Regions from separate parts of the Pantoea sp. B9002 genome, predicted to be linked through region 3. Evidence: predicted binding sites of a transcription regulator. Region 3 holds the regulator's gene; each other region holds the start of a gene.

Region 1 (3,281 bases), on a different contig from region 3:
AGCTGGGCAGCGGTATGCAGCACCAGCTCCAGCTCGTCGCGGTTGAGATCGTTGATGGAAATAATGTGCTTGCGATATAGCGGGTTGGCCATAGCGTTCTCCTCTGCGCTGCCGGATTGCGGACAAAAAAAAGCCCCTGCTTAAGGGGCTTTTTTTACGATCGATTGATGACGGAAAGAAACAGATGCGCCGCCCGCTTTCAGGCGTCGTTGAGCGTCAAATTGTGCGCTGCGCTGTTGCATGTTTCCTCCGGCAAATTGGGCCGCATTATACGCATTCACTGATTTGCATCAAGCGGAAATCACGCACGAGGTAAACGTTTGCTTCCGCTGATCTCAGGGTTTACCCAAGGTCGCCACCATCACCGCTTTGATGGTGTGCATGCGGTTTTCAGCTTGATCAAACACAATACTGTGCGCCGATTCAAACACCTCATGACTCACTTCCATGCCATCGTGCAAACCATGTTGTTCTGCCATCTGGCGGCCCAGGGTGGTTTGGTCATCGTGGAAGGCGGGCAAGCAGTGCAGGAACTTCACCTGCGGATTGCCGGTTAACGCCAGCATCGCGCTGTTCACCTGATACGGACGCAGCAGGGCGATACGCTCTTCCCACACTGATTTGGCTTCGCCCATCGAGACCCACACATCAGTGTAGATGAAGTCGGCACCTTGCACGCCTTCGGCAATATCTTCTGTCAGGGTGATTTTGCCGCCGGTTTGCTGTGCGGCCACGCGGCACTGCTCCACCAACTCCTCTTCCGGCCAGCAGCCTTTTGGTGCTACCAAACGCAGATCCAAACCGACCAGCGCCGCCGCTTCCAGCATGCTGTTACCCATGTTGTTGCGCGCATCGCCGACGTAAACCAGTGTCATTTCATGTAGCGATTTGCCGGGCAGATGCTCCTGCATGGTCAGCAAGTCGGCCAGCAATTGCGTAGGGTGAAATTCGGTGGTGAGGCCGTTCCACACCGGCACGCCGGCGAATTCAGCCAAGGTTTCCACCAATTCCTGACCGTAACCGCGATATTGAATGCCGTCATACATGCGTCCCAGCACGCGCGCGGTGTCTTTCATCGACTCTTTATGGCCGATTTGGCTGCCGCTTGGGCCGAGATAGGTGACGTTAGCGCCCTGATCGTAAGCGGCAACTTCGAAAGAGCATCGGGTACGAGTCGAGTCTTTTTCGAAGATGAGCGCGATGTTTTTGCCTTTCAGGAACTGCGTTTCGCTGGCATTTTTCTTTGCGTGTTTTAATTCACCTGCCAGACTCAGCAGAGAATCGATCTCATTGGGGGTGAAATCCAGTAATCTCAGGAAATGTCTTTGATACAGCTGACTCATACAGCGCTCCAGATGCCCACATTAAAATGAATTTAAATTCAATCTAACCGTATGAATATGCATTTTCAACCCCGGCGTTAAGAAACTTGTTGTTTTGTGTAGTGGCGCGCGAGGCAGTGTGGGAAAATAATTGAATTCAGCCGAATATTTGAGGACACACCCATGGCATATGAAGCATTGCTGGAAGAACAGCGCGAAGAGACGCGACTGATCATTGAAGAGTTGCTGGAAGACGGCAGCGATCCAGATGCGCTTTACACTATTGAGCATCATCTCTCCTGCAACAACTTCGACTCGCTGGAGAAGGTCGCGGTTGATGCCTTCAAGCTGGGCTACGAAGTGAGCGAGCCAGAAGAGCTGGAGCTGGAAGACGGCACCACCGTAATGTGTGTGGATATTCTGAGCGAAGGCGCTTTGAAGCCAGAGCTGATTGATGCGCAGGTTGAGCAGCTGGTGAATCTGGCGGGCAGCTACAACGTCGATTACGACGGTTGGGGCACCTACTTTGAAGATCCTGATGCCGAAGATGAAGACGACGATGGCGAGTTCATCGACGACGAAGAAGACAACGGTGTGCGTCACTAAGCATGACTGGGCGGCGCTCGCCGCCCTGAAACGTTTCCCCGTAAGACAAAAGACTGCCAATGAATTACGCTCCGCTATTAGAACCAATCTATCAATTCCTGCATTGCCGCACGCCACACGCGTGGATTGATGAAGCGCGCAAGCCGGAAAATCTGACGTTGCTGCTCACCGATCATATGGTTTGCGAATTGAAGGCCGCGCAAACCGCGGTGTTTATCATCCGTAAATACGTGGCGGATAAGCCGAGTGGTGATGCCATTCTGGCGTGGCTCAAGCCGTATGAAGATTTTATCTACCGCGACGAGCAGGACAGTAACTTCATCAATGCCCACAAGAATCTGACTAAAAGCATCATCGTGCGCAACGAGCTGCCATGGGCCGACGATTTGGTGGAGATGATGGTGCTGCTGGTGAAAGAGGAGCTGCATCACTTCTACCAGGTGTGGGAAATCATGCAGTCGCGCGGTTTGCCGTATCGCAAAATCACCGCCAGCCGCTATGCCAAAGGTTTGATTCGCGAAATTCGCACATACGAGCCGGAAGCGCTGGTGGATAAGCTGATTTGCGGAGCGTACATCGAAGCGCGTTCCTGCGAGCGTTTCGCCAGCCTGGCGCCGTATCTGGATGAGCAGCTGGAGAAGTTCTATATTTCGCTGCTGCGCTCGGAAGCACGTCACTATCAGGATTACCTGAAGCTGGCGCAGCAGATTTCGCCGAAGGAGATTGCGCCGCGCGTGCAGGTGTTTGGCGAGGCAGAAGCGCGCTTAATCAGCGAGCCGGATGGCGAGTTACGCTTTCATAGCGGGGTGCCGGCGGTTTAGGTTTGTGCCCGCTGTCCCCCTCCTCGGTCCTCCCCCATAAATGGGGGAGGAAGATGCTGCCACATGCCAGTGATGAAGCTGCATGTGGCAGCATCTCCTTCCCCCGCATGCGGGGGAAGGCCGGGATGGGGGACAGCGAGCACATCACAGCCAGCACAGCACATCACAGCACCTTCAGCATCCGCACTTCACAATCCACATGCCCGGTACAACCCATCGCGCTATCAATCAGCTCGAACCCCAACGACTCATACAACTTAATCGCACGCGTCAAACTGCCGGTGGTTTCCAGATAGCAGCGCTGAAAACCCTGCTGACGGGCGAATTCCATGGCGCGCAGCGCCAGATCGCGCGCCAGACCTAAGCCGCGCACCTGCGGCAGGAAATACATTTTCTGCAGCTCGCAGATATCCGGCGCGCTGCAGGCCAGCGGTGCAACGCCGCCGCCGCCCACCACCACACCGTCATGTTCCACAATCCAGTAAGCACTGTTGGCTTCGCTGTAGAGTTCGAACAGGCGATCGAGATTGGG
Region 2 (3,281 bases), on a different contig from region 3:
AATGGTTTGATACTGTTCTGCCACGTTGGTGAGATTAAGGAACTGGCTAAACGCACGCGCCACCGGCAGCAGCTCGTCATTCGACAGATTTTGCAGCGTGGTCAGCAGTTCCTGACGATGAGTGTCATTTCCCGCACGGGATGACTTAGAGAGTTTACGGATGGTCTCCACCTGGTCGAGGATGTTCTCTCCTAGTGCATCCTTAATCGTATCCCCGAGCAGTTTGCCGAGCATACTGACATTACTTCGCATTGCGGAATATTGTTCGTTCATTGGACCCTGACACCCTTATCGTCTTTTTAATACTCTTACGCCCAACGGGCATAACATCGTCTTTTATCTAGCCACGTATCTTCCTGCACGTCAATTGCCTTAAATCTGCGTAAATGTGCTGCTAAATGGCGGAAATTCAAAGAATTTGCTTGCAACGAAGCGAGATAAGTTATTCTTATTATCAAATCCCGAACAATGACGGGGCAATTTGCTGATTTAACAGTGAAATGCCCCATCTGTTGTTCATCAATGACAAAAATGCTGTACGACCTGAGTGATAAGCGCATGAGTCGGCTTGATAAATGCGGTATCAATAAACTCATCAGGTTGGTGGGCTTGATTGATAGATCCCGGGCCTAAAACCAGCGTTGGGCACAACTGCTGGATAAAAGGCGCTTCAGTGCAATAGTTCACCACTTCGGTTGGCACACCCAGCAGCTTCTCCACTACTTGCACCAGCTCATGATCGGCCGGGCATTCGTAGCCTGGAATCGGCGGATGCAGCTCGCCCACGGTGAGACGTCCCGGCCAGCGCGCACTCACCGGCGCCAGCGCGTCATTCAGTAGGCCATCCAAATCGCTCAGGGTTAAGCCCGGCAGCGGACGAATATCCATGTGCAATTCACAGCAGGCGCAGATGCGGTTGGCGGCGTCGCCACCATGAATATGACCAAAGTTCATGGTGGGATAAGGAATGGCAAAACCATCGTGGTTGTAACGCTCTTTCAGCGTGTTACGCAGCTGCATCAGCTGGGTGATGGATTCATGCATCAGCTCAATAGCGTTGACGCCGCGCGACGGATCGCTGGAGTGGCCCGATTGCCCCTGAATACGAATCACATTCGACAGATGACCTTTATGCGCGCGCACCGGCTTAAGCGAGGTGGGCTCGCCGATGATGGCGCAATCCGGACGCAATTGGGTGGATTCAGAGAAATACTTCGCGCCCGCCATGGTGGTCTCTTCGTCGGCGGTGGCGAGGACGTAGAGCGGCTTGCTGAGTTTGGTCACGTCAACGTCACGCAGCGCATCCAGAATAAAGGCGAAGAAACCTTTCATATCGGCGGTGCCGAGGCCGTACAGCTTGTTGTCGTGTTCGGTCAGCGTGAAAGGATCGCGCGTCCAGCGGCCATCATCGTAAGGCACGGTGTCGGTATGACCCGCCAATAACAAGCCGCCTGCGCCCAATCCGCTGCGCGCCAGCATGTTGAATTTATGCCGCGTGCCAGGCACCGGCTGCACTTCAACACTGAAGCCAATATCGCGGAACCAGCCGGCCAGCAAATTGATTAAAGTTTCATTACTCTGATCCAGTGCGCTGTCGGTTGCGCTGATTGATGGCGTGGCAATCAACTGGCGGTAGAGTTCGATAAAAGGTGGTAATTTTGTCTTCACTGTTGACGGTCCTTGGGTTAGGATGTATCAATATTCATGCATTAATAGTGAATAAAAATACAATAACGTCGCTTGCATGTGAAGCATCAAATCTTCTGCAAACGGCATTCTGGGCAACGGGGCAAGGCCGCGACCCGATACGTGTGACTGTAATAAGGTATACAGCCTGATGTTGAATACGCTGATCGTTGGTGCCAGTGGTTACGCTGGCGTAGAGCTTGCCACCTACCTGAATCGCCATCCGCATATGAACATAACCGCTTTGGCGGTTTCAGCGCAAAGCCCGGATGCTGGAAAGTTATTGTCGGATTTGCATCCGCAGCTCAAAGGCATTGTCGATTTGCCGCTGCAGCCGCTGAGCGACGCCGCTGAATGGGCCGACAAAGTGGATGTGGTGTTCCTCGCCACCGCCCACGAAGTCAGCCACGATCTGGCACCCGAATTCCTCAAAGCAGGTTGCGTGGTGTTTGATCTTTCCGGCGCGTTCCGCGTAAACAACGACGCTTTCTATACGCAATATTACGGTTTCAGCCATCAGCATCAGGATTGGCTGGACAAGGCGGTTTACGGCCTGGCCGAATGGCAGCACGACAAAATCAAAGACGCGGAGCTGGTTGCGGTGCCGGGTTGCTACCCAACCGCAGCCCAGCTTTCGCTGAAACCGCTGATCGCAGCGGGCCTGCTTAACGATGCACAGTGGCCAGTGATCAACGCCACCAGCGGCGTGAGCGGCGCAGGGCGCAAAGCCAACGTTGGCACCAGCTTCTGTGAAGTGAGCTTGCAGCCATACGGCCTGTTTAATCATCGTCATCACCCGGAAATTGTGGCGCATCTCGGTACGCCGGTGATCTTCACGCCACATCTGGGCAGCTTCCCGCGCGGGATTTTGTCGACCACCACTTGCCGCCTGAAAGCGGGCGTGACCCAGCAGGATGTGGCCGATGCTTTCCATAACGCCTACCACGACAAACCGCTGGTGCGCGTGTATGACAAAGGCGTACCGGCGCTGAAAGCGGTGGTCGGTTTGCCGTTCTGCGACATCGGCTTCGCCATGCAGGGCGAGCACCTGATTGTTGTGGCTGCCGAAGATAACCTGCTGAAAGGTGCCTCATCGCAGGCGGTTCAGTGTTTGAACATTCGTTTCGGCTTCCCCGAAACGCTGTCTCTGATTTAACGAACGGATAACGCAATGAATCCATTGATCATTAAACTGGGTGGCGTGCTGCTGGATAGCGAAGAAGCGCTGGCCCGTCTGTTTGATGCCCTGCTGGCATATCGCAATGAACATCAGCGTCCGCTGATCATTGTGCACGGCGGCGGTTGCGTGGTGGACGAGCTGATGAAGAAGCTCGCGCTGCCGGTGAAAAAGAAGAACGGTTTGCGCGTGACGCCAGCCGATCAGATTGACATTATTACCGGTGCGTTAGCCGGTACCGCCAACAAAACGCTGCTGGCGTGGGCGAAGAAATATGGCATCGGCGCAGTGGGCTTGTGCCTCGGCGACGCCGGTTTGGTCAATGTGGCGCAGTTCGATGAAGAGCTGGGACACGTTGGCAACGCAACGCCAGGTAATCCGGCGTTGGTGAATACGCTGCTGGCGGCGGGCTACATGC
Region 3 (3,281 bases):
GGGTGGCGGGTCGTCGATCTATTGCCTGGCGCCATCAAGACGCCGGACGTTCAATTAGTGATTATTTGTACAGTTCAGCAGTGACGTGGAAGGTATCGCCACGGTTGCTTTCGATGATGCGGTAATGGCTGGCACCCTGCGCATCGGCTTTCTGTGACAGTTCCTGACGAACGTTGGTTTGGTCGCCGTCAACACCGCTCACGCTGATGGTTTGGTTCAGAGATTGCAGCTGTTCAGCTTGTTGGTTGGAAACCAGGCTGGCGGCGCTCGCGCCAAAAGAAAGAACTGAAGCAAGGCCCAGTACTGCGATAGCTAATTTGGTTTTCATGATTCACTCTCCTGAAATGGGGGGCGGCAACCTGAGAGGCAAGAGCGTCTCAAACGGGTCGCCGTTCACATTGCGTCTTAAGTCAGAAACTTATTTATACAGCTCAGCGGTTGCGTGGTAGTTGTCACCGGTATTCGCTTCGATCACGCGGTAAGCTTTCGCACCTTGCTGATCGGCTTTATCATTTAACTGCTGACGGATATCCATAGGGGAACCGCCCACGCCGCTGACGCTGATGGTGCCTGCGGGTTGCAGATTCGCTGCCTGTTCGGCATTAATAGAATCTGCTGCAAAAGCACCAAATGACAGAGCAGAGAGAACACTCAAAGTTGCGATAGTAGTTTTAACGTTCATGATATTTTTCCTCGTCGTCTATTTTTATCTTTTTCTTTCGTGTGATTTGCATCACGAAACTAAGTATAGATCTAATCACCCATGAAATTAATATCCAGCTAATAATGTTTGGTTGTAATTCTTTATCCTTATGGCACTTTTTTAGAACCTGAAGTTATAAAAAACGCCTGGATCTTAACCATAGGTGGTTATTTCACCGTAAAAACAATGATCTACATCAAATTATCTTTTAGTGCGAAAGATCGTGGTTGATCTCGCTGGCTGATACACGGAGCGAAGGGCAAGACACTGAGCAGGATGTGTAAAGCAGCGTAAAATAGCGCATAAGATTAAGCAGGCGCAAAGGTCGTACCAATCATCACGGCTGAAAAGAACCGCTGGGCATATGGATAACTTATTATTTACAAAGGGATTTGTAACAGAATGGTTACGAATGAAGCGGGAAGGGCAAGATAACCGGCAGAGGAACTGCCGGTATTCAGCAGGGTTTTATAGCTCTTGTTCGAATAAAACCAGAATCGCGTCGTACAGCTGTTTTACAGAGAAGGTGCGCGCCGGGGTAATAAAGATGGTGTCATCGCCGGCGATGGTGCCGAGAATGCCTTCCGCTTTGCCCAGCGAATCCAGCAGGCGCGCAATCAGCTGCGCCGCGCCCGGACTGGTGTGAATCACCACTAACGCATCGTTGTAATCAATATCCAGCACCAGATTCTTCAGCGGGCTGGTGGTAGTGGGTACGCCGAGTTCAGCAGGCAGGCAATAAACCATCTCCATCTTGGCGTTGCGCGTGCGCACCGCGCCGAACTTGGTCAGCATGCGAGAAACTTTGGACTGATTGATATTCTCGAAGCCGTCTTCCTGCAGCGCCTGCACGATTTCGCCCTGGGAGCTGAATTTCTCTTCCTTCAATAAGGCTTTAAACGCCTTAATCAAGTCGTCTTGTTTCGATGGGTTTCGCATAAGCTACCAATTAAAAGAGGGTTGCAGAGGGCAACAGGCCCACGGCAGATAAATTATTATGCATTTAGATGAATTTTTATGCAATAAGTCTGATAAGAGAATCGCGGTAATGACCTGCGGGGCGGGCATCATAACAGAATATGAGGTTGCACCAAAATCGCGGGTGGACGCGCAAAGCGAAGGTTGCAAAGTTGTTATATTATTGAGGTGGTAACAACAATATCGATGATCATTGCCGTCCATTGTCTTCTGGCTGCGAATGAATCATTCAGGCGACTTCTGAAGTGGAGATGTCTCGGGAGCCGATTGCGGCGTAGTGTTTAGTGCGCGACAGGTTTAGTCGCTATCGCCTGAGAAGTTGATTAAACTCGTAACCTGATGGATTTTCGGCATATCTCTGCCCCACCTTAATAAGGAGTTCAGGATGAAAGTTGCCGTTCTCGGTGCCGCTGGTGGTATTGGCCAGGCGCTCGCACTGCTGCTCAAAACGCAATTACCCGCAGGCTCAGCTCTCTCACTTTACGATATCGCCCCGGTAACGCCCGGTGTGGCGGTTGATCTCAGTCATATCCCAACGGCAGTCACTGTGGAAGGTTTTAGCGGTGAAGATGCTACGCCTGCGCTGCATGGTGCTGATGTGGTGCTGATCTCCGCGGGTGTGGCACGTAAGCCGGGCATGGATCGCGCCGACCTGTTTAACGTCAACGCCGGTATTGTGCGTAACCTGATCGAACAGGTTGCCAGCACCGCGCCGAAAGCGCTGATTGGCGTCATCACCAATCCGGTAAACACCACGGTGGCGATTGCGGCCGAAGTGCTGAAGAAAGCCGGCGTATATGACAAGAATCGCCTGTTTGGCGTTTCCACCCTCGATATCATCCGTGCCAATACCTTTGTCGCGGCGCTGAAAGGCAAGCAGCCTAACGAGATTGAAGTGCCGGTGGTGGGCGGGCATTCAGGCGTAACGATTCTGCCGCTGCTGTCGCAGGTGAAAGGCGTAAGCTTCAGCGATCAGGAAGTGGCGGATCTCACCAAACGTATTCAGAACGCGGGCACCGAAGTGGTGGAAGCCAAAGCCGGTGGCGGATCGGCGACGCTGTCGATGGGACAAGCGGCGGCCCGTTTTGGCCTTTCATTAATTCGTGCCCTGCAAGGCGATGCCAACGTGGTGGAGTGCGCGTATGTAGAAGGCGATGGCGAATATGCCCGCTTCTTCTCGCAGCCGCTGCTGCTGGGCAAAAATGGCATCGTTGAACGCCGTCCGCTGGGCACGCTGAGTGCTTTCGAACAGCAGGCGTTGAACGGCATGCTGGAAACGCTGAAGAAAGATATCGCGCAGGGTGAAGAGTTTGTGAAGTGATGATCTCTGAGCGGCAATAAAAAACGCCCGGCAGATGCCGGGCGTTTTGTTTCTATAATCCACCAGATTTGAAGGTTTTATTGGCGGGCGCACCGTTAGTCGCGGGGTTTTGCTTTCCTAACGTCTCCATGCGCACCTGGAACGGCGGGAACGGCATCTCAATGCCGTGCTCTTCAAAGCCGCGCAGAATCAGCTGATGCAGTTCATGGCGCAGCGGCATGCGATGTCCCATCTCCGCCGCATGCACGCGCAGTTCAAACAGCTGAATACCTTGCTGCA

Evidence for each region. Region 3 encodes ArgR, which controls arginine synthesis, uptake and breakdown. Its sites were predicted from a motif close to ANTGAATAAAAATACANT; they were not measured.
Region 1: argF (ornithine carbamoyltransferase) is a predicted target of ArgR. The motif match lies at 1,369-1,386, and genes of this name have one in related genera.
Region 2: argC (N-acetyl-gamma-glutamyl-phosphate reductase) is a predicted target of ArgR. The motif match lies at 1,715-1,732, and genes of this name have one in related genera.

What each region holds. Positions count from the first base shown of each region.
Region 1 covers NZ_JACAPA010000002.1:274,217-277,497, forward strand. Annotated here, with positions in the region: gene pyrB (aspartate carbamoyltransferase) at 1-92, opposite strand, end outside; gene argF (ornithine carbamoyltransferase) at 336-1,343, opposite strand; gene rraB (ribonuclease E inhibitor RraB) at 1,506-1,928, shown strand; gene HX773_RS01975 (tRNA-(ms[2]io[6]A)-hydroxylase) at 1,988-2,749, shown strand; gene HX773_RS01980 (GNAT family N-acetyltransferase) at 2,913-3,281, opposite strand, start outside.
Region 2 covers NZ_JACAPA010000029.1:12,097-15,377, reverse strand. Annotated here, with positions in the region: gene ppc (phosphoenolpyruvate carboxylase) at 1-273, opposite strand, end outside; gene argE (acetylornithine deacetylase) at 520-1,668, opposite strand; gene argC (N-acetyl-gamma-glutamyl-phosphate reductase) at 1,838-2,842, shown strand; gene argB (acetylglutamate kinase) at 2,858-3,281, shown strand, end outside.
Region 3 covers NZ_JACAPA010000006.1:117,280-120,560, reverse strand. Annotated here, with positions in the region: gene HX773_RS04380 (YdgH/BhsA/McbA-like domain containing protein) at 62-328, opposite strand; gene yhcN (peroxide/acid stress response protein YhcN) at 419-682, opposite strand; gene argR (transcriptional regulator ArgR) at 1,172-1,642, opposite strand; gene mdh (malate dehydrogenase) at 2,067-3,002, shown strand; gene mscM (miniconductance mechanosensitive channel MscM) at 3,055-3,281, opposite strand, start outside.